Regions from separate parts of the Arthrobacter sp. I3 genome, predicted to be linked through region 1. Evidence: riboswitches for the same ligand, from Rfam matches in the RefSeq annotation. Region 1 holds a riboswitch; each other region holds the start of a gene.

Region 1 (12,820 bases):
TAAACCAGGACATGGGCGTACGCTCCTGTGCTTTGCCGGAAGGAGGCCGGGTTGAAGGAGGGAAGGGCAAACGACGCCAGCACGGCGTCGAGCAGTTCCGGGGCCTGCCTGCTGTTCGCGCCGAACCGGGCGTTCACTTCAAGGACCGCCGGGGTCCCGTCGGCACGCCGGCGGACGTCGACGTCGACCGGGCCCGTGAGGCCCAGCGAGCGGACGGCCCCCATCGCCAGATTTCCGACGTCCATGGCCTCGCCTGCTTCGGCGCGGCGGGTGCTCACGGCGTTGCCCACGCTGCCCTGCGCCAGTTCGGTCTTCTCCACGACGACGACGAACGGCGCGGCCCCGTTGTGCGCCGGGGTGCCGAAGACCATCGGGCCGTATTCGGTGCCCGGGATGAATTCCTGGACAATCAGGCCTTCCGGCAGGCGGTGCCAGTCCACCTGCTTGCTGCCGTCGATGACCATCACGCCGCGTCCGCCGCGGGAGACCCGCGGCTTGAGAACTATGGGGCCGCCGAGCGCGGCCATGGCGGCACCGGCATCGGCGAAGTCCCTGGGCACGCCGAATCTCGGCACGGGGACCCCGGCGGTCTGCAGCTGCCAGGCCGTGAAGAGCTTGTCGTTGGCCAGAGCCACCGGACCGGGATCGCCGATGATGACCCGGACGTCGGTCCCGAAGGCGGCACGGTACCCGGCAAGCTGCGGGAGTTCCTCACTCACCGTGGGGATGACCAGGTTGATGCCCTCCTGGACGACAAGCCGGCGCAGAGCCGAGACCATGTCCGGGTCCGAGGCCGGCGGCACCGGGACGACGGTAAGGCCGGCCCCGGCGGGCAGTTCGCGGATGTCCGTGCCCAGGACGGGAACGCCACGGGACTTCAGCTGGGCCGCTACGGCGCGGCCCGCGGGGCCTCCGGCGCCGGTGACCAGCACGCGGGGCATCACAGCTTTTCCATTTCCGTGCTCAGGAGACGGACGGGTTCGTAGGCTTCGGCGACCCGGCGCCGCGCCTGCCCGCCGCGGAACGAGGCGATGCCGCGGACCCGCTCGGGCGTCATGTACGGCTTGGCGAGCTGGTCGCTGTGCATCCTCACGGCCTGGACCTTGGCGTCAAGGTAGTCGTCGATGTCAATGAAGACGCTCGGGCTGAAGTCCCGCGTTGCCGACGGGCTTTCATAGCAGAGGATTGAGTGGTGCTGGCGGGCGGCCCGCAGCGTCGCCATGTGGACGGCCTGATGGTCCTGGTGCTGGTCGTGGTTGGAATGCGTGAGGATGATGTCCGGGTTGTAGCGGGCGATGGCGGCTTCAATGACACCCACCATTTCCTGGCTGTGCCGGAACAGGTCCGTGTCTGTGAAGTTGTAGTGGGTCATTCCGGTGAGGCCCATGAACGCCGCGCCGCGCCGCGCGTCGAGGGAGCGTTCCAGGGGATCCCCTCCACGGGTGCCATCGCTCATGACGAGCCCCTGCACCTCGTGTCCGGAGTCTACGAACTTCGCCAGGGTACCGCCGCAAGCAAGTTCAAGGTCGTCGGGGTGGGCGCCGATGGCCAGAACTCTGCGCGGCTGGCGGGCCGGGGCTCCCCCGGTGCGCAGGGCCGTCAAAGCAACGCCCAGGGACGCGAGCCCGCCAAGGGTGAGCGTGAGGTCGGCAGTCCGCCACAACTCGGGCGCATCGAGGAAAACGCTGGCCAGATTTGCCACCAGCAGCGTTGAGCCGGCAAGAAGGCAAATCCTGCGAAGCAGTTCGGGACGGCGCAGGCGGCGGTGGAACCAGGACCGGCCAAGGGCGGCGGCGGCCACAAAAGTAATCAGGAAAACGATGAGCAAGACATAAATCGAGACCATGTGAATTCAATTCCTATGTTGTTCGGCACCCCAGTGCCGGGCCGGATTTGATCTTCAGGGCCGGGCGCATAAGCGAACCCGGCTTTGGGAAGTAAGAGGGGCCATTTCTGAATCGGTTCGCGGCACCCTTGGCAGGGTGCCGCGTCGGCGAAAGGTGCAGCCGCTGCGGGCTGTGCGAGCATTGCAGGACGTTGACCAGCGCATATGTGGCACAGCACAACCGCCCCCCGGCGTGTTACGTGACATTGTGAGACCTTCTGGAAACCTTCTGAAAACCTTGAACTTGCTCTTCCAGTAAAGGCGAGTGGCCTATCAGGGCGCCCGAGTAGGCAATACCCGAACCTCAGTGAATGGAATTAATGGCGGTCACAGGTAGTACTCATATTTCTTGTTTCGACTACCCGGATCAGGCTTTCGCAAGGCGAACGGGGGCGTGCTGCCCTGCCGGGAACGGTTAACTGAAAAGGGCTGGGCGGCAATCATTAAACAACCGTGATTCCCTATCAGCATTCGGCAATAAATGCGGCGCCTCTTCGGCTTTTTTCTTTTGGCGTCCCGCACCCGCAGCTGTTGTGGGCTCCCGGTCAGGCCGGGCGCAACCGGCCCAGGGCCGAACGATTGTCTGCCGGCCCCTCGGTGACGGACCCCTGGGTGGTCAGTTCGATGGCCCGCTCGACGACGGCGGGCAGGCCGCCGGCCCGGAACGGGCCGCGCTGCAGCTGGGAACCAGTGCCCTCTGCAAGAATCCGTTCGACGCCCTCGCGCGCCAGCTCCAGCTCGCCCTGTTCCTCAAGCACCGGGGCCACGAAGTCCACGAGCGCCCTGACCACGTCCGCGGCCGGGGCCGGGGTGAAGGTTCCGAAGTCCAGGAGCTCCCCGCGCAGTCCGCAATTGCTGGCCTGCCAGGCGGCCATCCGCAGCAGCAGCGTGGGCACCGGGGCGGGATCGACGCCGTCGTTCCATTCCCGCGCGGCCGACTCCACGAGGGCGCGCACCAGCACGGCAATCAAGGCAGCATCCTCGGCCCGCAGGCAAACATCCGCGACCCGGATCTCCACGGTGGGATGCTGCCGGGCCAGCCGTGCGTCGAAATAGACCATCCCCTCATCCATCAGGACGCCGCTTTCGACCAGTCGGGTGACCACGCGGCGGTAGACGGGCAGGCTGCCGAAGATCATCGTGGGACCCGAGCCCGGCCACCGGTTCCAGGCCTGGGTGCGGTAGCTTTCGAATCCGGTCTCGGCCCCGTTCCAGTAGGGGGAATTCGCGCTGAGTGCTATCAGCACGGCCAGCTTGTCACGGATCCGGTCCATTACCGCCACGCCCTCCTCCGGGGACTCCACAAAGGTGTGGACGTGGAGGCCGCAGGTCAGCTGGTTCCGGACGGTGAGCCCGAAGCGCTGCTGCATGGTCATATAGCGCGGATTCGGGGTCAGGTGGGTGGCTGAGCCTTGGGGCGACGTGGCGAGGGCCGCGACGCGCCCGCCGTGCGCCCGGGCCGCCTGGTCCGCAAGGGACCGGCCACGCCTGAGCTGCCGGAGCAGTTCCGTGTATTCCAGGCACGGATGCGTCTGGGTCTCGATCTGTTCGAGCTTGAGCTCGTAGCTGAAGTCGGCGCCTTCGTGGACCGGTTTCTGTGCCGGGAGAACCCTGGCGGCTTCCTGCTGCGGCGGCACCAGACCCGGCAGCATGAGGTCAGCGAGGGCAAGCAGCATCCCCGATTCGGGGTCCACTATCAGCAGTTCTTCCTCCACGCCGAAGGTGCGCATGAATCTATTGTGCGTCAGGATCCGCCGAAACGCCCCACACCAACGCGGGGCTCAGTCTTGGAAATACTCGATCTTCGCCCCGATGGTGTTCAGCCGCTCGGCCAGGTCCTCATAGCCGCGTTCAATGACATAGATGTTCCGCAGCTCCGAGACGCCACGGGCCGCCAGCATGGCAAGCAGCAGGCAGGCGGCGGGGCGGAGGGCAGGCGGGCAGCCCACCTCGGCCGCCCGCCACTTGCTGGGCCCGTTGACGTAAATGCGGTGCGGATCGAGCAGCTGGACCTGGGCGCCGAGCTTGTTGAGCTCGGTCAGGTAGATGGCCCGGTTCTCGTAGACCCAGTCATGGATCATGGTCTGGCCGTGGGCGTTGGCGGCGATCACCGCGAAGAAGGGCAGGTTGTCGATGTTCAGCCCGGGGAAGGGCATGGGGTGGATCTTGTCCTCCGGCGCCCGCAGCTCCGAAGGCTTGGTGGTGACGTCCACCAGGCGGGTTCGGCCGTTGCGGGCAAAGTACTCCCCGGAAACCTCGAGCCGCTGGCCCATCTGCTCGAGCGTGGCGAGTTCGATTTCCATGAATTCGATCGGGACACGGCGGATGGTGACTTCCGAGTTCGTCACGATGCCGGCGGTGATGAGGCTCATCGCCTCGATGGGGTCCTCGGACGGGAAGTATTCGATGTCGGCGTCGATCGACGGCCGGCCGGTGATCTTCAGCGTGGTGGTGCCAACCCCAGCGATGTCCACGCCGAGCATCTGCAGGTAGAAGCACAGATCCTGCACCATGTAGTTCGGGCTGGCATTGCGGATGATGGTGGTGCCACGGCGGTGGGCTGCGGCCATGATGGCGTTCTCGGTGACGGTGTCGCCGCGTTCGCTGAGCACGAAGGAGCGGTCGTGACCGTCCGACGGCGGCGCCTGCACCGCGTAGAACCCGGATTTCGCCTCCACGCTAAGGCCGAACTGGCGCAGTGCCTGCATGTGCGGCTGCACGGTGCGGGTGCCGAGGTCGCAGCCGCCGGCGTAGGGCAGCCGGTAGGTGTCGGCCTCGTCCAGCAGCGGGCCCAGGAGCATGATGACGCTGCGGGTCCGGCGGGCCGCCTCCACATCCATGGAGGCCAGGTCCAGGACGGCGGGGCGGCGGATCTGGAGGTCGTTCGCGTTGAGCCAGGTGCACTCGACGCCGATGCTGGTCAGCACCTCCACGATCCGGTTGACTTCCTCGATCCGGGCAAGCCTGCGCAGCGTGGTGGTGCCGCGGTTGATGAGGCTGGCGCACAACAGCGCGACGCCGGCATTCTTGCTGCTGTTGACGTCCACCGCGCCGGCGAGGGTGCGGCCGCCCTCGACGCGCAGGTGGGTCATCTGGGGCCGGCCCACCTTGACGATGCTGTGCCCGACGATCGCCTCCAGGCGCTGGATCATCTTCAGGCTCAGGTTCTGCTTGCCTTGTTCCATCCGGGCGATGGCGCTCTGGCTGGTGCCCAGCTCGGCCGCGAGTTGCCCCTGGGTCCAGCCCTTGGCGCCGCGCGCCTCGCGGAGCAGGATGCCTACGTGTTCAGCAGTCGGTTGAGTCATGCTCCCGAAAATATCACGCATGATTTATAAACCACGGCAATTCCGGCCGGAATGGCGTCAATCTCACACGGATACCCACGCCATGCGATAACCGGCGGCGCCGGTCTACTGGCGGGTGAGGAAGACGAGGTTCCAGGTGCCCGCGCCGAGGGCCGCGGCGACGGCGGCGGCTGCGATGCCGAGCCCGCCCAGCAGCACCCAGGCATCGAGTCCGCTGAACGTTGAGGGCCGGGCCCAGGTCCGGGCGGCACCGCCGAACCCGCGGGCCTCCATGGTCACCGCGAGCCGCGAGGCGCTCCGGATCGCCTGCACCAGCAGGCCGAAACTCTGGCCCAGCGTGGCGCGGAACCGCTGATAGGGGTTGCCGCTCGAGCCCACGCCGCGGGCCCGCCGGGCCATGCCGATGGTCTGCCATTGCTCGGCCATGATTCCGACGAGCCGCATCGCGGCCAGGGTGCCCAGGACGAACCGGTGCGGCAGTTTCGCGTTCTGGGCCAGGGCGTCGGCCAGATCCGTGGGGTCGGTGCAGCTCATCAGCAGCACCGCGGGCAAGGCGATCGCGAGTCCGCGGAGCATGAAGCCGATCCCCAACTGCAGGGAACCGGCGCTGATGGACCAGATCCCCGCATCGAGCAGGACGGGTCCGGAATCGGGCGCCAGGATGGCCGTGCTCCAGCCGCCCAGCGCCGCGGCGAGGATCAGCGGCCAGCCGCGCTGCCACAGCACGGCCACAGTCAGGCCCGCCAGCGGCAGGAGCAGCAGTTCGAACGCCAGCGCCACCGACGCCGACACCCAGTCAATGGAGAGCGCCAGGACCAGGGTGATCAGGGTGACCGCCGTGAACTTGGCGAGCGGGTTGGCTCGGGTCAGCAGCGCATGGTTGCCGCGCAGGCTCAGTGCGTCCCTCATGGCGAAGCTCCCTCCGGCAGCTGAAGATCCGGGCCGGGCGCGTCCGCGGCGGCGGTTTCCCGTGGCCGGAGGCGGAGTTCGGCGCCACCGAGGACGGCGCTGAATTCGGCGTCATGCGTCACGGACACGACGGCGGTGCCGGCGTCGAGGAGCTCGGAGAGGAACGAGGCGAGTTCGGCCCAGGTATTGGCATCCTGGCCGAAGGTGGGCTCGTCCAGGACCAGCACCTGGGGGTGCGCCGCCAGCACAGTGGCTACCGAAAGGCGTCGCTTCTCGCCGCCGGAGAGCGTGTAGGGGTTGGCGTCCACAAGCTCCGTCAGCCGCAGCCGCTCCAGCAGTTCGTCCACGCGGTCTTCGCCGTAGCCGAGGTGGCGCGGCCCGAACATGAGCTCGTCGAGGACCTTGCCGGTGACGAACTGGTGCTCGGGTTCCTGGAAGACGGTTCCGATCCTGGCGATCAGCTGCTGGGCCTTCCACCGGTAGGGATCGGGTCCGGCGCTGTCGCGTACGCGGCCACTGGAGTGACCGGTGGCGGGACTGCTCAGCTCCGCCGTGGCCGAGATTGTTCCCGCGACGGGCCGCAGGAGACCGGCCATTGTCAGCGCCAGGGTGGACTTTCCCGTGCCGTTCTGGCCGGTGATGGTCAGCGCCTCGCCGGCGCGGACCCGGACGGAGAGCCCGGACTGGACCGGACGCGGCGCGATGGTGCGGAAGCCGTCGCGCAGCCCGGCCCGCCGCGGCCGTTCGCGGGACACCGCGAGCGCGTCGGCCGTGAGCAGAGTCTGTCCCGCGCCCCGCGCCGGTGTCCGCATCCGCGTCGCCGGGACGTAGCCCGGCACCCAGACGCCCGCACCGATGAGCATGTCCCGCGCCTCGGCCAGGACCCGGTCCGGCGGTCCGTCAATCAAGACCGCGGAGTCCGTGGCGGACCCTGGCTGCAGCACCACGATCCTGTCCACCAGATCTTTCCAGACCCCCACCCGGTGCTCCACGACCACCAGCGTGGCGCCCGTCTTGTCCAGGCAGCGGCCCACGGCGTCGCGGACCTCCAGGACGCCCGCGGGGTCGAGGTTGGCGGTCGGCTCGTCGAGCAGCAGCAGCCCTGGCCGCATCGCGAGGATCCCGGCGAGCGCCAGCCGTTGCTTTTGTCCGCCGGAGAGGGCCGCCGTCGGGTGGTCCAGCGGCAGCTGTCCCAGCCCGACGTCGTCGAGGGCCTCGCGCACGCGCGGCCAGATCTCCGCCGCCGGGACGGCGAGGTTCTCCGCCCCGAAGGCGACGTCGTCGCCGAGGCGGGAGAGCACCACCTGCGTTTCCGGGTCCTGCTGCACCAGCCCGGCGCGGCCGCGCTGCGCCCGTGGCGCGGCGCCGTCGATCAGGAGGCTGCCGGTCTCGTCTGTGTTCTCGGCGTCGCCGGGGTCGCCGGGGTCACCGGGGTCACCGGAGGCGCCGGACGCGCCGTCGCCCAGCACGCCGGCCAGGGCGTGGAGCAGCGTCGACTTGCCGGCGCCGGAGGGCCCCAGCAGGAGCACGCGCTCCCCCGGCTGGATGTCCAGGTCAAGGCCGCTGACCGCGGGCCTGGTCCGTCCGGCATGCCGCCAGCCCCAGCCGCGGGCCGTGACGGCGGCCGGCCGGACGCCCGGTGAAGATCTCATGATTCTCTGCAGGATTCAGCGACGGGGCTCAGGAAAAGACGGGCTCCGTGGCGGCCTTGCGGGAGGCAAAGGAGCCCAGCACTCCGGTCTTCGCCAGGCCGCGGGTGGCGAGCCAGGCCAGTCCGCCGGCAATCACTGCGCCGGAGATCGTGGTGAAGACGATGTAGGCGAGCTTGTCGCCGGCTTCGTAGGCGATGTTCCAGCCCCACGGCAGGAAGGAATCGTTCAGGCCGCAGAAGAGGCCCGCGCCGGCGCCGGCCAGCACGGAGACGGGCAGGTTGAACTTCTTGTAGAGGAAGGCCGCGAAGACCAGTTCGGCGCCGAGGCCCTGCAGGATGCCGGAGATCAGCACCGTGGTGCCGTACTGCGAACCCATGATGAGCTCGCCGGTGGCCGCGACGGTTTCGCAGAAGAGCGCGGCGCCCGGCTTGCGGATGATGAGCATGCCCAGCACCGCCGGGATCATCCAGCCGCCGGCGTAGAGTCCGCTCAACGGCGGGTAGACCGCGTTGACCGGAGTCGAGATCAGGTTCGCGCCCTGGGACCAGGCCCAGAAAATGACGCCGCCGGCAACAGCGATCAACGCGGCCACCACAATGTCCACCACACGCCAGCTGTAGTTGCGCCGGGCGGATGAACGGCTGGCGGAACCATGCTGTGCTGAAATATCTGTCATGTCGTCCTCCTGAGGAACAGGAGGGGAGGGTGCGCCGGCCGGTCTCGGCTTCCGCCGCCCTCCGCGCACCCTGAGAACTCGACTCCCTTGCGCCGGTACTAACCGGATCAGGTTCGAGGGTCTGCGGCTGTCCGCACTCTCAGCGCCCACCAAAGGTTTCCCCGGATTGTTCCGGCGATGCCCGACGGCGGCGCTCCCCTGTCGTAATTATTTTCGCCCTTGTGGGCTGGCTCAGTTTACACCCGGACGGCCGGGTTTTCAGTGGTGTGCCGTCACAATCGCGGAGCGGACGGCGGCAGTCCCGGCGGCCCGGAAAACCCTCTTGGTAGAGTCGTCGTGCCGGACCCCCGGACCCGCCAGCGGGCGGCCTCGTCACCCACCGGAAAGCTGGAATATTTTGTCGCACACACCGGTCACCCAAGATCCCTCCGGGGAATACGATCCCGACTCCAGCGAGCCGCAGCCGCAGGGTTCCCTGGCGGCGCTCATCGGCCGCGTGCTGGCCGAGATAGAGGCGCTCCAGTTCGCGTCGTTCAGCAAGGATGACGCCCTGGACCTCGGGCTCCTCCTTGTCGAGCTGGGCAGGCAACGCTCGCTGCCCATCGCCGTCGACATCACCAAAGGCCAGCAGGTGCTCTTCCACGCCGCACTGGACGGCGCCACACCGGACAATGAGCGCTGGATCAACGCCAAGAAGCGCACCGCCATGCGGTACGAGGTCCCGTCCCTGCTGGTCGGCCTCCGGGCCCGCGCCGCCGGCGGAAGGATCGAGGACAACGCCTGGTGGGATCAGTCGGAGTTCGCCGCCCACGGCGGGGCGTTCCCCATTTACGTGCGCGGCACGGGCGCCGTCGCCGTCGTCACCGTCTCCGGCCTGCCCCAGAAGGCGGATCACGAACTCGTGGTCGAGGCCCTGCGGATGGTCCTCACCCCGGAACGCTAGGCTAGGGGAAAACCGTTCCCGTCCCAAGGAGACCGAAGAATGAACATCCTCATCAAGCTGCTCGGCACCGGCGTCAGCCTCCTGGCCGGCTTTGCCGGCACCAAGCTGGTGGACACCTTGTGGGAAAAGTCCACGGGCAACAAGCCGCCCAAGGGCCAGGAGGACGACGTCCCCACCACCCTGCGTTCGGCCCTGACGTTCGCCCTGATCTCCGCATCGGTCAGCGCCATCATCCAGGTGCTCGCCAACCGCGGCACCCAGCGCGCGATCACCCGCTTCGCCAAGACCCAGGACGTCGTCTGACCTGACCCGACCAGCCGCGGCGCCCGCCGCGGCAGTCGAAGGCCCCGGCCGCGTCCGTCGACGTGCCGGCCGGGTCCGCCGGGCCCGGTCGGGGGCTCAGCGGTCGTCGTCGTCCGCTCCGTGCGTGGCCGCCTGCTGGGCGGCCTTCTGGACTACCGCCTCGAGCTCGTCGGAGCTCAGCAGCTCCGGGTGCAGGTGCTTGGTCCGGTAGCCGGCCCGGCCCACCATGTGGGCGGACACGGGGACGGTGAGCAGCTGGAAGAGCCAGGCCACCAGCAGGACGGGCCACACCGACCAGGTCCGCATCTGCAGGCCGAGGGCCGCCAGCAGCAGGAACAGGCCGAGGACCTGCGGTTTGGTGGCCGCGTGCATCCTGCTCATGAGGTCCGGGAAGCGCAGCAGCCCGATGGCGGCCGCGAGGGACATCAGGGCTCCGGTCACCATGAACACGGCGGAGACGGCGTCGATCACTGTGTCAGGATTCACGGACGCCCTCCCGCCTGTCGGCCACGAACCGGGCGACGGTGACCGAGCCGACGAAGCCGATCAGGGAAATCGCAACGAGCAGCATCAGGTTGTTCAGGTGCCGGTTGGCGGCCATGTCGATGCACAGGGCCGCGCCGAAGATGGCCAGCAGCACGTCGGCGGCCAGAACCCGGTCCAGCAGCGAGGGCCCCCGCGCGATCCGGACGATCGCCCCCGCGGCGGCCAGGGACAATACGACGGCGGTGACCGTCAGGACGGTCTGCATCATGCGGCGGTCTCCTGTGTCAGGGCGGAAAGTTCGGCTTTGGTCCCCATGATCCGGATCAGCCCGGCCTCGGTGTCCCGGACCTCTTTGCGCAGCTTGGCCGCGTCCTCGGCATTGCGGACGTTGATGCCGTGGATGTAGAGCGTGGACGTCGACCTGTCCACCTCCACCACGAGGGACCCGGGAATCAGCGAGATCACGTGCCCGGTGGCCGTGACCAGGAGGTCCGAATGGCTGCGAAGCGGCACGGCTACGACCGCGCTGACCACGTTGGGGCCGCGGACCACGGCCAGGTACAGGACCTGGAAGCTTGCCGCGACGACTTTTCCGAGGAAGATGAGGGCGAACGGCACGGCGCGGAGCACGTTGAAGCGGCCGCCGAGTTCCACCGGGGGCAGATAAAAAATGCGCGCCACGAGCACCGCGATGAGGGCGCCGAAGAGGAGATTGCCCGGGCTGAAGTTCTGCCAGAGCGCGCCCCAGACAAAGACGAGCCAGACCAGCAGCGGCAGTTCCTGGCGCAGCGAGATCCTTTTCCGGTTCATTTCCCGCCGCCCTCCCGGACCTGCGCCGGATGGAGCGACGGAGGCACCGGCGGCACGGGCGCGTCCGGGCCGAGCACGGCCTGGATATAGGAGGTCCGGTCCAGCATCTCCTGGGCGGACTGGTCGGCCACCCTGAACAGCGGCCCGGCAAAGACCGTCAGGGCCACGCCAAAGACCACCAGGCCCAGGGTGGAGCCCACCATGGTGCGGGGCAGCAGGGTCACATTCGTCTTGCCGGCCCGGTCACCCGTGGCGGAGTCGGCCGGCGCTGCCAGGAGCACCGGATCCGGGTGTTCGGCGTCCCCGGGCTTGCGCCAGAACGCCCGGTTCCAGACCCTCGCGATCGCCAACAGGGTCAGCAGGCTCGTCAGCACGCCGCCGATCACCAGGGCGTAGGCCAGCGGCGTCCCCAGTTCCACGCCTGCCTGAAGCAGCCCCAACTTGCCCAGGAAACCCGAGAACGGCGGGATTCCGGCGAGGTTCATGGCGGGAATGAAGAACAGGACCCCCAAGACCGGGGAGAGCTTGGCCAGTCCCGCCACACGGTCCATGGACGAGCTGCCGCCACGGCGTTCAATCAGGCCGGTCACCAGGAACAGGCTGGTCTGGACAGTGATGTGGTGGGCCACGTAGAACACCGCGGCGCCCAGGCCGGCCACGGTGGACATGGCCAGGCCGAACACCATGTAGCCAATATGGCTGACCAGGGTGAAGGACAGGAGCCTCTTGATGTCACTTTGGGCCAGGGCGCCGAGGATGCCCACCACCATGGTCAGCAGCGCCGCGACCATGAGCGGGGCGTTGAGCGCATCCCCCGGGAAAAGCAGCGTTTCCGTGCGGACCATCGCATAGACGCCCACCTTGGTCAGCAGCCCGGCAAACACCGCGGTGACCGGGGCCGGGGCGGTGGGGTAGGAGTCAGGGAGCCAGAAGGACAGCGGGAAGACGGCGGCCTTGATGCCGAAGGCCACCAGCAGCATGACGTGCAGCAGCGTCCGGGTGCCCTGGTCGAGGTCGCCGAGCTTGATGGCGAGGTCCGCCATGTTGATAGTTCCGGTGGCGCCGTAGATCATGGCGATCGCGATCAGGAACAGCACTGAGGACACGACGGAGACCACCACGTAGGTCACGCCGGCCCGGATGCGCGGGCCTGTCCCGCCGAGGGTGATGAGCACGTAGCTGGCCGTCAGCAGGATCTCGAAGCCGACGTAGAGGTTGAAGAGGTCTCCGGTGAGGAAGGCGTTGGACACCCCGGCCACGAGGATCAGGTAGGTCGGGTGGAAGATCGAGACCGGCGCGTCGCGGTCGCCGTCGGCCATGCCCTGTCCCGTTGCGTAGATCAGCACCGCAAGGCTCACGGCCGAGGACACCACGAGCATGAGGGAGGAGAACTGGTCCACCACCAGCACGACGCCCCAGGGCGGCAGCCAGCCGCCGATGTTCACCGCGGCCGTCCCGCCATCCCAGACGGAGGCCAGCAGCCAGCATTCCAGCAGCAGTGTCAGCGTCAGCACGGCGATGCTGACCGCGCGCTGGACCCGGGGGTGATGGATGAGCAGGAAGGTCAGGGCGGCGCCCAGGATGGGGAGTACGACGGCGAGCGGGGCAAGGCTGGTGATGTTCACTCTCCGCCTCCTTCCGGGCTGGGGTCAACGTTGAGGGAGCCGGGCTGTTCTTCAGAGGCGGCCTTGTCGGCCCGCACGGCGCGGTCACCGGACATGACCGTGGCCAGCGGGAACTCCGACGTCTCGACCGGGATCACGGAGTCATCCTCGGCATCGAAGCTCGGCGTTTCCGCGACGCGGCGGTCCTCGGCGTCGTCCTGGATTTCATCCTGGCGGGCCAGGACCC
Region 2 (12,820 bases), on a different contig from region 1:
TTTGAGCGCTGAGCGGCTGGGACCCGTGCTCGACGACGGTCTTACTCGTCATCGGCTTCGCCCAGTCCACTCTCCTTGAGCGGCTGCCGCGCGCGGCGGCCGCTGACGGATTCGGTCCAGATGCCGGCCTTGCGTTCGGCTTCGAGCTCGGCGCGGGCGGCGGCCTTGGCGTCGCGGCGTTCCTGCTGTTCGTCGCGCTTCTGGCCACGCGTCGGGCGGTCGCCGATGTCGGCGAAGCGCACGTCGGTGCCGCGGGGCGAGGCGAGCAGCTCGGCACCGGCCATCATGGTCGGCTCCCAGTCGAAGACGACGCCGTCGTCCTCGCCGATGACCACCATGTCGCCCGGCTTGGCGCCCTGCTTGAACAGTTCATTTTCGACGCCGAGCTTGGCCAGGCGGTCGGCGAGGTAGCCGATCGCCTCCTCGTTGGTGAAGTCTGTCTGCTTGACCCAGCGCACGGGCTTGTCGCCGAGGACGCGGAAGAGCGGCTCGAGGTTCTTTTCTTCGCGGCGGATCGTGAAGCCGGTCTCGTTGACGGCGCGGGGGCGCAGCACGGGGGCGTGTACCTTCGGCGGGGTCGCGGCGACGGCGTCCCGGGCGGCCTTGACGATTTCGGCCATGGCGAAACCGAGCTGGCGGAGGCCTTCGTGGCTCGTCGCCGAGATTTCGAAGACCTTGTAGCCCCTGGATTCGAGCTCCGGGCGGACGAACTCGGCCATGTCCTTGCCGTCCGGCAGGTCAACCTTGTTCAGGGCCACGAGGCGGGGGCGGTGGTTCAGTGGAACGACTTCGCCGTCGGACCCGCTGTAGCTCATGTCCACGGCGTACTTCTCCAGCTCGGCCTCGATGATGGCGAGGTCGGAGAGCGGATCGCGGTCCGATTCGAGCGTGCCGCAGTCCAGCACGTGCACCAGGGCGGCGCACCGCTCGACGTGGCGCAGGAAGTGGTGGCCCAGGCCCTTGCCCTCGCTGGCGCCCTCGATCAGGCCGGGGACGTCGGCGATGGTGAAGCGGACTTCACCGGCCTGGACGACGCCGAGGTTGGGGATGAGGGTGGTGAAGGGATAGTCCGCGATCTTGGGCCGGGCGGCGGACATGGCGGCGATCAGGCTGGACTTGCCGGCGGAGGGGAAGCCGACGAGGGCGATGTCGGCGATGGACTTCAGTTCCAGGACGACGTCGCTGGATTCGCCTTCGATGCCGAGCAGCGCGAAGCCGGGCGCGCGGCGCTTCTGGGAGGACAGGGAGGCGTTGCCGAGGCCGCCGATGCCGCCGGCGGCGGCGATGTATTCGTCGCCTTCGGCCACGAGGTCGGCGATGACGTCGCCGGACTTGGACTTCACTACGGTGCCCACCGGCACCGGAAGGATCAGGGTTTCGCCGTTTTTGCCGCCGCGCCAGTCGCCCATGCCGGGGCCGCCGTTGGTGGCGTGCCGGTGGGGCGCGTGGTGGTAGTCGAGCAGGGTGGTGGTCTGGGGGTCCACGCGAAGGATGACGTCGCCGCCGTTGCCGCCGTTGCCGCCGTCGGGACCGCCGAGGGGCTTGAACTTCTCGCGGTGGACGGAGACACAGCCGTGGCCGCCGGTACCGCCGGATACGTGCAGTACTACCCGGTCTACAAAGCTCGCCACGTGGATCTCCTCAGTGCTGTTCCCCGGACCCCCAAAGGGGCCCAAGATGATTGTAATGCGGTTAAAACACCGGTGGAGCGGACCTAATGGCCCGCCCCACCGATTTAGAACTTATTGTTACTCTGCAGCTGCAGCAGCCACGATGTTCACAACGCGGCGACCACGGCGGGTGCCGAACTCGACAGCACCGGGGGTCAGGGCGAACAGGGTGTCGTCCCCGCCGCGGCCTACGCCGGCGCCCGGGTGGAAGTGGGTGCCGCGCTGGCGGACGATGATCTCGCCTGCGGAAACTACCTGGCCACCGAAGCGCTTGACGCCGAGGTACTGGGCGTTGGAGTCACGACCGTTGCGAGTGGAACTCGCGCCTTTTTTATGTGCCATTTGAAATGCCTGCCTTCAAAAATTCTGGGGAATCTGCTGGAACCTGAACAGTAACGAAGAGTTACTTGATACCGGTGATCTTGACCTTGGTCAGTTCCTGACGGTGGCCCTGACGCTTCTTGTAACCGGTCTTGTTCTTGAACTTCTGGATGACGATCTTCGGACCACGGAGGTCTTCGAGGATCTCAGCCGTAACCGTTACCTTGGCCAGGTCCGCAGCAGCAGACGTGACTTTGTCACCGTCCACCAGGAGCAGTGCGGGCAACTCAAAGGTGCTGCCGGCTCCACCGGGGACGCGGTTCAGGGTAACGAAGTCTCCAACGGAAACCTTCTCTTGGCGGCCGCCTGCGCGGACAATCGCGTACACCACTGGGGAACTCACTTCTCTCGACGTTTATTACTAGATTTGCGTGCGGAACCAGGGGCCAAATTGTTTGGACCGGCTCACGCTGTGCCTCAACGCCGGTGGATTCCCCGGGGGAACCCATGAGCTACCCCCGGAACAAATCCATTTGGAATTCCAAGTGGACTGTTCTCAGGGTCATAACCCAAGTGTTGGCGTAAGCACCGAAGATCTAGAATACGCTAATTTTGCCTTCGGCCGCAAATGAGGCTGGTTCCGGCGGGTAGTCCGTGATAGGCGCCACAGTGTCTTGATGCAAAGTCCCCGCCAATGTTCTTGGCCGGGATCTTGACCATCCTGAGCTGTGTTGCCGCAACGACTTCCGGAACCGTGCCCCACTATCGTACCGGTAGTCCGGACCAGCTCGCGTCAGGCGTACAGCCGCGGCGCGTCGAAGAAGTCCACTTCGTAGCGCGATGACTGCCGGAAGGCCAGGGCCATGGCCTCCCGCTCGCTCTCCGATGCCCGCCCGGCCGCCGTGTCCGTGTACGCGATGGCCTGCCGGGTCGCGGCGGCGAAGTCCTCGTCGGCGTAGGTCCGCAGCCAGCCGGCGTAGGGGTGCTCCCCGGGGGCGCCGCCGGCCAGGAACTCCCGGTGCAGCGTGGAACCGACCTCGGCGTAGAGCCAGAAGCAGGGCAGCGCCGCCGCCACGAGGACGCCATAGCTGCCGGAGACCGAGGCGGCCAGCAGGTGGTCCACATACGATTTCGTGACCGGGCCCAGGGTGGAGGCCGTGGGGCGGGTGCTGAGCCAGGAACGGTGCAGCTCGGATTCGACTTCCAGGCAGGTCTGCGCCGAACGGGCCCAGAACAGCTGCTCGGCCTCACTGGGGGCAATCGCCGCGGCCCGGGCCAGGACCCGGGAGTAGCCGTTGAGGTAGATGGCGTCCTGGGCGAGGTAGTACGCGAACTCGTGCTCGGGCAAGGTGCCGTCGGCCAGTCCGCGGACGAAGTCCAGGGCGTAGATCGCCTCAAGATCGCCCGCGGCTCCTGCGCGCAGGGCTGCGGCGAACTCCCCCACTGCCGGACCGTGCCTGCCCTGGAGGTGCTGGAGGTGGTGGAAGTGGTGGACCGGGCCGTTGCCGGAGCCGACGTCCAAGGCCGAGGCTTCGCGGAGCGCGCCCAGCAGCCACGGCTTGACTTCGCGCAGCGCCGCTTCCCAGTCCCCCACCCGGGCCTGCACGGTGGCCATGGCCGAGGACAGGGAGCAGCCGGTGCCGTGGCTGTTGCGCGTCGCGATCCGCTCCCCCGACACCACGACCGTTTCCTGGCCGAGCAGGCCGCCGGTGTTGACCAGCGCATCCGGGCAGCCGTCCGCGGCGCCGTTGCCGGCGGCGTGGCCGTCGGCGCCGGCGCCGTGGGCATGCCCGCCGCCCTGGAGGTGTCCGCCCTTAACCAGAACGGTGGTGCCGGTCAGGGCGGCCAGCCGCTTGCCCTGCGCCAGGGCCTCGGACCAGTCGGCCGCGACGGGCTCCTTGAGCAGGATGGCGAGTTCGGCGAGGTTGGGCGTGATGAGGTCCGCCAGCGGCAGGAGGGCCTGCAGGGCGGCCTCGGCGGATTCCTGCAGGAGCCGGTCCCCGCTGGTGGCGACCATCACCGGGTCCAGGACCACGACGGCGGGGCGCATCTTTTCCAGCCAGCCGCGGACGGCGTCGATCACGGCGGCGTCACCGAGCATGCCGATCTTGACGGCGTCGATGCCGATGTCGTCGCTGATGGCGTCCAGCTGCGCCGTGAGGAACGCCGCCGGGGGAACGTGGACGGCACGCACGCCCTGGGTGTTCTGCGCTGTCAGGGCGGTGATGGCAGCCATGCCGTAGCCGCCGTTCGCCGCGATGCTCTTCAGGTCGGCCTGGATTCCGGCCCCGCCGGAGGGATCGGAGCCGGCGATGGCCAGCACACGGGGAATGCGCGGCGGCGCCGGCAGAGACTCGCTGTGCAGAAAATTGGGCGGGAGGAACTCGGACGGATTCGGTCTCGCGGACAAGGCAGACATCCCTTCGCCGGTGCTAACCGGACAGGTTCAACGGGTCTGGATCTCAGCCGGCCCGATGCCCGGCACCCCGTGTCAGTGTTCCAGCCTAGCCGCTGCCACCCTGCGGACCCGTTAACGCACGAGCGGGCCCGGGCCCGGGCGGACGTATGTTACGTCTGCCCTGACCCGGACCCGCAACCCGACCAGTCGAAATAATGACCGGACGGGGACGTGGTCAGTCGCGGAGGACTACAGCTCCGACGCCGGCACGCCGACGCCGAGGATGATCGGCTCGTTGCCGGCCGGGAGGGACGCAGGCCTGGCCGCAGCGGGAGCCTTGGCCTCGTGGACCGATCCGGCCGCGGCCGGCCGGGTTGCCTCGCGGTGCTCCACAGAGGTTTCGTTGGCTGCACCCTGGGCGCGGCTGGCACTCCGGTTGCGGCGTGCGCGGCGGCCGCGCAGCGTCGTGGTGTCAGCCGTGCGTGACGCCGGCGCCTCCGCAGCGCGGACGGCCGACGGCGCCTCGGGCGCCGTGGCTTCCGGTGCGGCAACAGCCGCTGCCTGCCCGGCCGCCAGGCCGGCGGCCTGGCCGGCGGCCTGGTCCGGCTTGCCGGCCTCGGCTTCGCCCAGGTTTGCGAAAGCCTCGGTCAGCAGGTCCAGGGTCAGGGCCGGTGACGGCGCGTCCTCCGCGTGCTCGACGAAGGGCAGGGCCACCTGCTCGCCGCCAAACGTCAGCACCGTTGCGGGGCGGCCGGCTGCCTCGTCGGCGGCTGCGAGCTGCGTGACGGCGTCGACGGCGGCCTGGCGGGCCCCGGCGTCGCTGGCTGCGGCTGCCTCCCCGTCGTGCAGGTGCGCGGCGTGCGCTGCGGCGGCGATGTTGGCCAGCGCGGCCCGGGTGGCCTCGGCCTTGGCGTGGCGTTCGGCCTCGGTGGGTTCGGCGTGGACGGGCGCGGATGCGGCCGGCGCGGTCTCTCCGCCCTGGCCTCCCCTGCCGCGGCGACGGCTCTTGCGTTCCGGTCGGGCAGCAGGCTGCGCCTCGGTGCGCGGCACATAGTGCTCCGCGGCGACCGTGTTGGCACGGCGGTGCTCCACCGGCTCGTCGTGGGTGACGATGCCGCGGCCCGCACACGTTTCGCACTGTTCGCCGAATACTTCCAGCAACCCGGTGCCCATCCGCTTGCGGGTCATCTGCACGAGGCCCAGCGAGGTCACCTCGGCCACCTGGTGCTTGGTCCGGTCCCGGCCCAGGCACTCCACCATGCGGCGCAGCACGAGGTCGCGGTTGGATTCGAGCACCATGTCGATGAAGTCGATCACGATGATGCCGCCAATGTCGCGCAGGCGCAGCTGCCGGACGACTTCCTCGGCCGCTTCCAGGTTGTTCTTGGTGACGGTTTCCTCGAGGTTGCCGCCGGAGCCGGTGAATTTGCCGGTGTTGACGTCGACCACGGTCATGGCTTCGGTGCGGTCGATCACTAGCGAACCGCCCGAAGGCAGGAAGACCTTCCGGTCCAGGGCCTTGTGGATCTGCTCGTCGATGCGCCAGGCCGCGAAGATGTCCGTGTCCTTGGTCCACTTCTCAAGCCGGCCCACGAGGTCCGGTGCGACGTAGGTGACGTAGGCCTCGATAGTGTCCCAGGCTTCCTCGCCGGAGACGATCAGCTTGGAGAAGTCCTCGTTGAAGACGTCCCGGACCACCTTGATGGTCAGGTCAGGTTCGCCGTAGAGCAGCTCGGGGGCGAGGATCTTGGTGGACGTCGACTGGCTCTCGATGCCTTCCCACTGCGCGCGGAGGCGGTTGATGTCGTGCGTCAGCTCCTCCTCGGAAGCTCCCTCGGCCGCGGTGCGGACAATGACGCCCGCGTCCTCGGGCAGGCGGTCCTTGAGGATCCGCTTGAGGCGGTTGCGTTCGACGTCGGGCAGCTTGCGGGAGATGCCGGTCATGGAACCGCCGGGCACGTACACGAGGTACCGGCCGGGCAGTGAGATCTGGCTGGTGAGACGGGCGCCCTTGTGGCCGACCGGGTCCTTGGTGACCTGGACCAGCACGGAGTCGCCGGACTTCAGCGCGTTCTCGATGCGGCGCTGCTTGCCCTCGAGGTTGACGGACTCCCAGTTCACTTCACCGGCATAGAGCACGGCGTTGCGGCCGCGGCCGATGTCCACGAAAGCGGCTTCCATGGAGGGCAGCACGTTCTGGACCTTGCCCAGGTAGACGTTGCCGATCAGGGAGTCCTGCTGGGTCTTGGACACGAAGTGCTCGGCCAGGACGCCGTCTTCAAGGACACCGATCTGGATTCTGTCGTCGCGCTGGCGGACGATCATCTGGCGGTCCACGGACTCGCGGCGGGCCAGGAACTCGGCCTCGGTGATGACGGTACGGCGGCGGCCGGTGTCGCGGGATTCGCGGCGGCGCTGCTTCTTGGCTTCCAGGCGGGTGGAGCCCTTGACGGACGTGACGCGGTTGTTCACCGGCGCCTCGGCCATGGCACGCGGCGCACGGACGCGGGTCACCGTGTTGGGCGGATCGTCGCCTTCCCCGCCGGTCAGCTCCAGGTCCTGGTCTCCACGGCGACGGCGGCGGCGGCGGCGGGAGGTCACACCGTCTTCAAGGATTACCTCGGAGCCTTCGTCGCCCTCTTCTTCGGTGCCTTCCGACTCGGTGTCGGACTCGGCAGAGGTGCGGGTGCGGCCGCGCCGGCCGCGGCTGCGGCGCCGACGGCGGTTGCCGGCGTCCTCGTCCTCGTCGCCTTCCTCGTCCTCGGGCTCAGCTGCAGCGGCGGCAACGGGGGCCGGACGCACCACAGTGCTCAGGTCCGGGGCCTGGAAGATGACGGAAGTGAGGGCACCCGGTTCCATGAACAGCGACGCGGCCGGGCTTTCCTCGGGGCGGGCTTCCGGCTCTTCAGGCTGGGCTGCGGCGGCTTCCGCGGTGGGTGCTTCCGCCGCGGCGGCTTCTTCGGCCGGGAGTACTGCCGCGGGTGCTTCTTCGGCCTTCGGGGCGGCCTTGGCACGGCTGGCACGGCGGCGGACCGGCTTCTCTGCAACCGTCCCTGCGGCCGTTTCTGCGGCGGCAGCTGCGTCAGCGCCAGCTGCTGCGGGGGCCTCAGCCGCGGCAGGTGCGCCGGCTTCGGCGTCGCCGGCGAAGGCAGGCAACGGTTCCGGGGCTGCTACAGCTTTCCGGGTCCGGGTGCGCCGCGCGGGCGCCTTGGCCGCAGTCTCGGCTGCAGCAGTTTCAGATACAGCAGCTTCGGGTTCAACAGTTTCAGTTACGGCTGCTTCGACGTTGGCCGGCTTACGGCGGCCCCGGACGGGCTCATCTGAACCGGCCGCGTCGGCCAGGGCCGCAGCTTCGGCAACAGCCTCGGCCGCCTCCGCGGCGTTGACCTTGGCGACGGGCGCCTTCCGGCGGGTCCGTACGGCCCTCTTCGGCGCTACCGGAGCCTCTGCTTCCGCAGTTCCCTGCGCTTCCCCGGTGACTACTAGTTCTTCGTTTCCGGCTACTACCTGGTCATTATCCATATGTGGCGACACTCCTGCCCCTGATGCGCCGCCACATTCGGCGCCCCTTGGGGGCAAATATGCGTCAACACCCGCAGGCATTGACAGAAGTCAATTGAATACCCTCAGGTTCGCACCGGCAGTGGGGTGCGGCAGCCCTGGAGGGCCGGCGAGATTGTTTTGGAACCCGTTGACCTACACGCCACAACCAGGTGCCGTCCAATGGCATTGCGGGACAGCTGGAATCAGAGGATCCGCAGCTCCCTGCTCATCATTGGCGGTCTTGAAACAAAATCGCCGGACCGGAATCCGGATGTGGATCGGGTTCCAGCCACGATCATTGTCTCACAGGAGCCGTGAAAGCAGGGGCAGGCGGGGCCGGAAGTGCAGCAGGTGCGGCCGCGCGCGGCCGGCGGGGCCGTTCTCCGGCGCTGCTCAGCCTCCGGCGTTACAATCGGGGCAAGAAGCACCCGGTCAGGACGACTAAAAAAGGACTCAATTTCCATGCCCAGCATCTCCAGCACTGCCGGCGACGCGACCGTGCACCAACCGGGTTCCGGCCCGGCCCCCGCGGCGCGGCCCCTTCCCACGATGACCCGCGACCGCCCGTTCGCCTGGCTCCTGCTGATCACCGGCGTCATCGGCTGGCTCGCATCCGGGGCCCTGGTGCTGGAGAAGCTGGAGGTCCTGAAGGACCCGAACCACGTCACGGTCTGCGACGTGAACCCGTGGATCTCCTGCGGCCAGGTCATGCAGACACCGCAGAGTTCCGTGTTCGGCTTCCCCAATATGTTCATCGGAATCGTCGCCTTCGCCGTGATCATCACCACGGCCATGGGTATCCTGGCCGGCGCCCGGTTTTCCCGGTGGTACTGGCTGGGGCTCCAGGCGGGCGTGACGCTGGGCTTCGCGTTCGTGGTCTGGCTCTGGTCCCAGGCCCTGTACGCCATCCACATCCTCTGCCCGTTCTGCATGATCGTCTGGGCCGTGATGATCCCGCTGTTCGTCTGGGTGAGCGTCCGGAACATCTCCCACGGCGTGATTGCCCTGCCCGCCGGTCCCACCAAGGTGATCGGCGACTCCGGCTGGATCATTACGGCGCTGCTGTACGTCGCCGTCGTCGCGACGATCTTCTTCGCCTTCATCCAGGTTTTCATCGGTACCTCCGGCTACTAAACGCCCCAACCGCGTCGAAGAGACTGTTAAGGCCAATGCTCGCGCCGGGCATTGGCCTTAGCTGTCTCTTCGATGAGAGGCTCCGGGCCCATCTCGGGACTTATGGCACGACCCCGCGCACGCAGGTTACATAAGGCTGGAGGAAGGAAGACCGGAGGCTTCATGATGACTGTTCTTATTGCGTATGCAAGCGCTTTGGGGTCCACCCGGGAGATGGCACAACATATGGCATCCCGCATGGCGGGTGCACTGGGCGAGGTGGAGTGCCGGTCCGTGGAGGACGTCGGGGCCCTCTCCCGCTATGAGGCTGTCGTGGTCGGCAGCGCCGTCCACAACCAGGCCTGGCTGCCCCCGGCTTTGCTGTTCTTCAAACACCATGCCCGCGAGCTGGCCAGTCGGCCCGTGTGGGCCTTCAGTGTAGGGATGGCGGATGCGCTGCCAAAGCCGATTCGCCGGCGCGGCGCGGCAATGCAACAGGAACGTCTGGCAGAAGTCCTGATCAAAGAAGTTCCGCTTCGAGGCCACAAACTCTTCTCCGGCGTCTACCAGGCCGGCCAGATGCCGGCACCGCTCCGGGTGTTGTTCAGGCTCACCGGCGGCCGATTTGGGGATTTGCGGGACTGGGCGGCAGTCGACGAATGGACGGATCAGATTACGGCCCAACTCGCTAAACCTGCTTCGTCCACGTCTTCAGGCAGCATCACAGGCTAATGCCATCGAGACTGCGCATCCCGGCCGCGGCGCCCGGCGCGGTGGTGCGTGCACGGGAGGACCCATGACCGTTGTGAGCATTCACGCCGAACGAGGGGACATGCCTGCCTACGCGGCGACGCCGGCCGGTGCCGGTCCGTGGCCCGGCGTCGTCGTCATCCATGACGCACTCGGCCTGAGCCGTGACACCAGAGACCAGGCCGACTGGCTGGCCGGCGAGGGGTTCCTCGCCGTGGCACCTGACCTGTTTTATTGGGGCAGCAGGGCGGCGTGCTTGTGGTCCCTCATCCGCGGCTGGCGGCCCCTCGGCGACCTGGACCTCACCCGCGCGTGGCTGGCCGGACGGGACGGCTGCACCGGCCGGATCGGCGTGATCGGCTTCTGTATGGGCGGGGGGTTCGCCCTCATGCTGGCCCCGGACCATGACTTCGCCGCGGCAAGCGTCAACTACGGCGGACTCGATGACGGGACTGCCCGCGCAATGCCCCGGGCTTGCCCCATCGTTGGCAGCTACGGCGCCAGGGACCGCTGGCCCGGAGTGCGCAAGGTCCCGGCGCGTCTGGAGCCGCTGCTCGCCGACGTCGGGATAGACCATGACATCAAGGTCTATCCCGACGCCGGTCACGGCTTCCTCAACAGGCATGGCCCGTCGGAGCTCACATTCGGGGACAAGGTGCTCGCGAAGCTGGTTGCGGCCGGTTACCACGAGCCCTCCGCCGAGGACGCGCGTCTGCGCATCCTCGGCTTCTTCCGGGAACACCTGACCAATGAAGGGGAAGCGCGATGATGCACCCTGCACCGAGGGGAGCCTTGCTGGCAGCGGGCGCTGTGGCCGGTTTCACTGCCGGCTACCTGACACTCGTGCGGCCACGCCTGCTTCGCTGGGGCGCGACCGTTGACGAAGTGCGGGGACCTTACCCGGGGGCGGGGTTGATTCCGGGCAGCACGCGAGGGGCGACCATGGCGGTGACCATCGATGCGCCCCCTTCGCACGTGTGGCCCTGGCTGGTGCAGATGGGAACGGATCGCGCCGGCTGGTACAGCTGGGACCGTCTCGACAACTTCGGGCGCCGCAGCACAGAGAGCATCCATCCCGAGTGGCAGGAGATCGCCGCTGGTGACCGCCTGGCGGCGAAGCCCGACGGCAGCGAGTGGTGGGCGGTCGCGGCGCTTGAACCCGAGCGGTTCCTGGGCCTGCGTATGTCGATCGATCTCCGGGGGCGTCCCTTCGACCCGGCACGAACCCGGCCACGCTATTGCACCGACTCGCTCTGGGGATTCGAGCTGCGGGAGTCCGCGGGTGAGCGCACCCGGCTGGTAGTCAGCGGGTACTGGTCGCTACAGCCACAATGGCTGCAACCCATCCTGAGCATCACCATGCTGGAGCCCGCGCATTGGGTCATGCAGACCCGCCAGTTCTCGAATCTAGTGCGCCTCGCCAGCCGCTGAGAGGTCCCCGCGGCCCGGAGCGGGCCGAGAAGCCCCAACCGCCGCGAGGGGACAGTTAAGGCCAATGTCCGGTACGAACATTGGCCTTAACTTTCCCCTCGGTGGGGGTGTCCCGAAATTCGGGCTAGAACCAGATCTTGATCTCGCGCTCGGCGGATTCCGCCGAATCCGAGCCGTGGACCAGGTTCTGCTGGACCTTCAGGCCCCAGTCGCGGCCGAAGTCGCCGCGGATGGTGCCGGGCGCCGCCGTCGTCGGGTCCGTGGTACCGGCGAGGGTGCGGAAGCCCTCGATGACGCGGTGGCCCTCGAAGATCGCGGCGACCACGGGGCCGCTGAGCATGAACTCAACCAGCGGCTCGTAGAACGGCTTGCCGACGTGCTCCTCGTAGTGCTGCTCCAGCAGTTCGCGGCTCGCGTCGACTTTCTTGAGCTCGGCCAGGGTGTAGCCCTTGGCTTCGATCCGGCTCAGGATGGCGCCGGACAGGTTGCGGGCGACTCCGTCGGGCTTGATCAGGACGAGGGTGCGCTCAATGCTCACAGCTGCTCCAATGTGTTGGGGTGGGATTTAGGTCAAGTCTACGGGGTTCGGGCCAGGTGCCCGGGCACAGGTTCAGGCGCTGTTTCAGGCGCTGTTTCCCGGCGCGGGGCCCTGGGGGTGGGCGGCGTCCCAGTCGGCCTGCTCGCGCTCCCGCTGGGCAGCTTCCCGGTCAATCCGGATGCCGGTCCGGATCCCGTACCACCACGCCACGGCGAAGAGCGCGCCGACGAGGTACATGGCCGGTTCCACGATGCCGCCCAGGATCAGCACGAGCTGCAGGACCCAGCCCAGAGCCACTCCCCACGGCTTCGAGAGGACAGCGCAGGTGAAGACGAAGACCAGGCACAGGCCGATCCCGACCGAGAAGACCAGGGCCGCAGGGTATTCGTTCCGGTGCAGTCCAAAGACGGCCAGTGTCCCGAAGAGCACCACGAATGCTTCCAGCAGCAGGACCGTGGAGGCAAACATGACCTTCGTGGAACGTCGTTTCTTGGGCATGCCCGGGCGCCATTCGCGTTGGGCTTTGGTGAGTTTCGCCATCGCTTACGCGTCCGCCTTTCCGAGCAGGATCCGGGCGTCCGCGACGAGCGTGATGGAACCGGTCACGAGGACCCCGCCGGCGGGCTCGTCGTCGGCTTCGGCCCGTTCCACGGCCCATTCGAGGGCGTCATCGAGCTTCCCGGCGACGTGGATGTTCTCCTCGCCGAAGCCCAGGTCAACCGCGATTTCGGCCAGGTCCTCGGCCGGGACGGCCCGGGGCGAGTTGGACTGGGTGAAGCAGTATTCGGTGGCGAGGCCGCCGAGGGATTCCTTGAGCTGGCGCAGGATCTCCTCGGCGTCCTTTTCCCGCAGCACGCCGACCACCACCACGAGCTTGGTGAAGTTGAAGGCCTCGTGGATGGCCTCGGCGGAGACCCGGATGCCCTCCGGGTTGTGGGCGGCGTCCACGATGATGGTCGGCGCGGTGCGGACCACCTCAAGCCGTCCCGGGGAGGTGACGGAGGCGAAGGCCTCCTGCAGGATCTCGGCGTCGATCGCCTTTTCCCCGCCAAAGAA
Region 3 (3,767 bases), on a different contig from region 1:
CGTGCCACTGGCTGCGCGGCACCACTTCGGCGTTGCGGGCGACGGCGACACCGAGCTTCCGCCCGTCGGCGGCGCGGCCGTCGGGGCCGATGCTCCGGCCCGTAAGCTGGGTGACGAGTGTGGAGACGGAGGCGCCGTCGGCGACGCTCTGCTCCGTTCCGTTAAGTCGGATGTTCATGCTGCTTCCTTCTTGGGGCTGTCCCCGGACGTAACCGGGATGCGGGAAAAACGGTCCGGGCGGAACCCGCCCCAGCGCGGGTCCGGCGTGAAGTCCATGAGTTGCCGGCACACGGCGGCGGCGGCGGGGGTCAGCAGGACGCCGTGCCGGAAGAATCCTGTGGCGATGATGAGTCCCGGGACGTCCCCGCCGTCCGCTCGTGCGACCCGCCCCAGCAGCGGGGCATTGTCCGGAGTGCCGGGCCGCGCCCGCGCCGTGGCTTCTAAAAGCTCCAGCTCGGCGACCGCAGGCACCAGCTGCTGGGCATCCCGCAGCAGCTGGTAAATACCGCCGGCGGAAACCGCGTGCGGATCCGACGGTCCATCCTCCCGCTGGGTGGCCCCGATCACCACTGTGCCGTCCTGGCGGGGGACGATGTACACCGGGATGCCGCGCACCATGCCCCGCACGGTGGCCGTGAGCAGCGGCTGCAGATGCGGAGGCACGCGAAGCCGGAGGATGTCGCCGTAGACGGGCCGCAGCGGCAGCGCCAGCCCGGCCGGAAGCTCCTCGAGCGCGGCGGCGCCGAGCCCGTTGGCGACCACGGTCTCCGCAGCCCGCACGGAACCGCCGCCGGCCAACCGCACACCCGCCACCTGTCCGTCCTGCCACAGCAGGCCCGCCGCGCCCCGCCGGACGAAGCTGCCGCCTTCCGCACCGAGTACGCCGGCGAGCCGGGTGATCAGCAGGCGGGGGTCCACCTGGTGGTCGGCCGGGATGTCGAAGGCACACGAGATGCCGGGACTCAGCAGGGGCTCCCGGGTGCGCGCCTCGCGCACTGTCAGTGGCTCCACGGCCAGGCCGCATGCCTGCTGGACTTCCCTCAAGTCCGCGAGCGCGCGCCGGTCCGCCGCGTCGGCCCCCACCGCCAGGGTCGGCGTCGTTAAGTAGCCGGTACCCGCCGGGGAATCCGCGCCGGCGGCACCGGCGTCGAGAGCCGTAGCGAATCCTGGCCACAACCGGGAGGCCTCAAGCATCAGTTCCAGGAGCTGTTCCTCCTGGTAGTGCAGTTCACTCACGGGGGCCAGCATGCCGGCCGCGGCCCAGCTGGCTCCGCTGCCGGGAGCATCATCGATCAGGACCACGGATCGGCCCGAGCGGATGGCCTCGAACGCGATGCCATGGCCGATCACCCCGCCGCCGATCACGGCCACGTCGGCAGTCGTATCCCCCGCGATGATTCCCTCTGCGGTACCGGGCCCTGTGTCACAAACCTGGGCGGCGGCGTCATTTGCGGCTCCGGCTGCACGGCCTGCTCGTGTGCCCATGAAAAATTCCTTCCCTACGCCGGTACTAGCCGGATCAGGTCAAGCGGTCGGCTCTGACGCCCTCTCAGCCGGGCAGCGGCGACATGGCTGCTGCGGGCTCCCGCGGTATGCGCCCAGTTTAGAGGAACTAGGCTGGTCCCATGAGCCAGGACCCTCTCCACACCACCGCCCGCCTCTATCTCTGCACCGACGCCCGCAGGGACCGCGGCGACTTCGAGGACTTCGTGGACGCCGCCTTCGCCGGCGGCGTGGACATCATCCAGCTGCGCGACAAGTCGCTCGAGGCCTCCGAGGAGCTGGAACTGCTGGAGGTCCTGCACACCGCGGCGCAGCGCCACGGGCGGCTGTGGGCCGTCAATGACCGGGCGGACATCGCCTCCCTGTCCGGGGCTCCGGTGTTCCATGTCGGCCAGAAGGACATTTCGCTCGACGCCGCCCGCGGCTTTCTCGGCAAGGATGCCGTGATCGGCCTGTCCACCCACAGCCCGAAGCAGGTGGACGCCGCCATCGCTGCCGCGCCCGGCCGCAAAGGGCTCGATTATTTCTGTGTGGGCCCCGTGTGGGCGACGCCCACCAAGCCCGGACGCGCCGCCGTCGGCCTCGATCTGGTGCGCTACGCCGCCCAGGCGATCGGCGGGGCGGAAGCGGAGGGAACCGGCAAAGTCAACGAAAGCGTGCTGCCGTGGTTCGCGATCGGCGGGATCGACCTCAGTAACGTGGAGCAGGTAGTCGATGCCGGTGCCCGGCGGATCGTCGTGGTCCGGGCGATCACCGACGCCGCTGATCCGGCCCACGCCGCCGGAGCCTTGCTGGCGGCGTTGGACGCCGCCGCATCCTAAGCAGGTCCCCAGCCCGTAATGCCGGCCGGCACTGAAACTATCCGGCGAGACCCAGCTCCGTCATCCGGCGCGCGTGATTCGCTGCGAGTTCGGCCGCCAGGCCGTTGACCAGCGCCCCGGGCGCCGGCGTCGTCCAGCCCCGACAGTCCGCCGAGGAACGCGTGCTCAGCGCTGACACGCTGGGCGTGGTTCAATACCTCCCCCAGCAGGCGCCTGGCCCACAACGCCAGGCGCGACGCCAGCCGGGGGTCATCGGCCAGGGCGGCCTTGAGTCGCGCCTGCAGCACGGCCGTGGACTCACCGGTGGAGCGGACCTGTCCGATTAACTCACGGGTCGCGGCGTCGACGTACCGGCCCACGACGCCGTAAAAGTCCGCGGCGACCGTGTCGATCACGTAGGCCTTCATGAGGGCCTCGTACCAGTCCGATGGGCGCGTGCGTTCGTGGAAGTGGTCCACCGAGGGCTGGAACGGCAGCATGGCGGCCTCCGTATCCAGGCCCATGCGCTCGAGCCGGGTCCGGACGAGTTCGTAATGCTGGAACTCGACCACGGCCATCCTGCCCAGCACCGCACGGTCATGCAGCGTGGGCGAATACCGGGCACTCGAGGACAGCCGCTCGAAGGCGGAAAGTTCGCCGTACGCCAAGACTCCCAGCAGGTCGGCAAGGAAGCTGTTGTAGAGGGCAGGATCGTCCGCAGTTGCGCTCATCATCCAAGACTAATAGCGGAAATCGGGCTACCCTGATTTTCGTGTCCCATCATCGCCTGACCCCCAGTGTCCACGAGCAGCAGAACCAGCTTGCCGGGGCCCTCAAGGCGTTGCGCACCACGCTGGAACTGCCCGGCCCGTTCCCCGAAGTTGTGCTGCGCGACGCGGCGGCGGCGGTGGCCGAGCACAAGCTCCCGGACCTTGACCTCACGCATGTCGAGTTCGTGACCATCGATCCGGCGTCGTCCACCGACTTGGACCAGGCCCTCTTTATCGAACGGAGCGACGGCGGCTACAAGGTCTTCTACGCCATCGCCGACGTTCCCTCCTTTGTCGCCCCGGGCGGGGCGCTGGACGCCGAGACCCGGCGCCGCGGCCAGACCTTCTACACCCCGGACGGCCGGATTCCGCTGCATCCGGAGATCATCAGCGAGGCCGCCGGCAGCCTGCTCGCCGGGCAGTTGTGCGCGGCGTTCGTCTGGGAGTTCGAGCTCGACGCCGCGGCAGAGGTCGCCTCGGTCCTCGTGCGCCGGGCACAGGTCCGCAGCCGCGCGAAGCTCAACTACAAGGGCGTGCAGGCCGAGCTCGACGCCGGCACCGCGGCGCCCGTGCTGCAGCTGCTGAAAGAAGTAGGCCTCAAACGGGTGGAACTGGAACGCCTGCGCGGCGGCGCGAGCCTGAACATGCCGGAACAGGAGATCCAGCAACTGCCCGACGGCGGCTACCGGATCGT

Evidence for each region. A riboswitch is a leader RNA that binds a small molecule or an ion and turns the genes downstream of it on or off. The one in region 1 is predicted to bind thiamine pyrophosphate.
Region 2: it holds a riboswitch for thiamine pyrophosphate, as region 1 does, so the genes downstream of both, Y706_RS0119160 (bifunctional hydroxymethylpyrimidine kinase/phosphomethylpyrimidine kinase) here and Y706_RS0102945 (ECF transporter S component) in region 1, are expected to answer to the same signal.
Region 3: it holds a riboswitch for thiamine pyrophosphate, as region 1 does, so the genes downstream of both, thiO (glycine oxidase ThiO) here and Y706_RS0102945 (ECF transporter S component) in region 1, are expected to answer to the same signal.

The regions. Positions count from the first base shown of each region.
Region 1 is NZ_KI914902.1:42,269-55,088, reverse strand. It holds gene Y706_RS0102980 (glycosyltransferase family 2 protein) at 1-13, opposite strand, end outside; gene Y706_RS23305 (ATP-grasp domain-containing protein) at 1-941, opposite strand, end outside; gene Y706_RS0102970 (PIG-L deacetylase family protein) at 941-1,846, opposite strand; gene Y706_RS0102965 (glutamate--cysteine ligase 2) at 2,431-3,615, opposite strand; gene Y706_RS0102960 (UDP-N-acetylglucosamine 1-carboxyvinyltransferase) at 3,667-5,190, opposite strand; gene Y706_RS0102955 (energy-coupling factor transporter transmembrane component T family protein) at 5,296-6,099, opposite strand; gene Y706_RS0102950 (ABC transporter ATP-binding protein) at 6,096-7,751, opposite strand; gene Y706_RS0102945 (ECF transporter S component) at 7,780-8,427, opposite strand; TPP riboswitch at 8,494-8,637, opposite strand; gene Y706_RS0102940 (heme-degrading domain-containing protein) at 8,825-9,370, shown strand; gene Y706_RS0102935 (DUF4235 domain-containing protein) at 9,410-9,673, shown strand; gene mnhG (monovalent cation/H(+) antiporter subunit G) at 9,770-10,159, opposite strand; gene Y706_RS0102925 (MrpF/PhaF family protein) at 10,149-10,427, opposite strand; gene Y706_RS0102920 (Na+/H+ antiporter subunit E) at 10,424-10,969, opposite strand; gene Y706_RS0102915 (Na+/H+ antiporter subunit D) at 10,966-12,594, opposite strand; gene Y706_RS0102910 (Na(+)/H(+) antiporter subunit C) at 12,591-12,820, opposite strand, start outside.
Region 2 is NZ_KI914954.1:72,263-85,082, reverse strand. It holds gene proB (glutamate 5-kinase) at 1-52, opposite strand, end outside; gene obgE (GTPase ObgE) at 42-1,631, opposite strand; gene rpmA (50S ribosomal protein L27) at 1,749-2,012, opposite strand; gene rplU (50S ribosomal protein L21) at 2,074-2,382, opposite strand; gene Y706_RS0119160 (bifunctional hydroxymethylpyrimidine kinase/phosphomethylpyrimidine kinase) at 2,785-4,410, opposite strand; TPP riboswitch at 4,393-4,490, opposite strand; gene Y706_RS0119155 (Rne/Rng family ribonuclease) at 4,639-7,911, opposite strand; gene Y706_RS0119150 (vitamin K epoxide reductase family protein) at 8,395-9,066, shown strand; gene Y706_RS0119145 (flavodoxin domain-containing protein) at 9,139-9,777, shown strand; gene Y706_RS0119140 (dienelactone hydrolase family protein) at 9,842-10,564, shown strand; gene Y706_RS0119135 (hypothetical protein) at 10,738-11,226, shown strand; gene ndk (nucleoside-diphosphate kinase) at 11,351-11,764, opposite strand; gene Y706_RS0119125 (DUF4233 domain-containing protein) at 11,849-12,304, opposite strand; gene Y706_RS0119120 (bifunctional folylpolyglutamate synthase/dihydrofolate synthase) at 12,308-12,820, opposite strand, start outside.
Region 3 is NZ_KI914964.1:6,902-10,668, reverse strand. It holds gene thiS (sulfur carrier protein ThiS) at 1-178, opposite strand, end outside; gene thiO (glycine oxidase ThiO) at 175-1,485, opposite strand; TPP riboswitch at 1,479-1,599, opposite strand; gene thiE (thiamine phosphate synthase) at 1,626-2,324, shown strand; gene Y706_RS26875 (ferritin-like fold-containing protein) at 2,321-3,034, opposite strand; partial or broken gene Y706_RS26870 (RNB domain-containing ribonuclease) at 3,076-3,767, shown strand, end outside.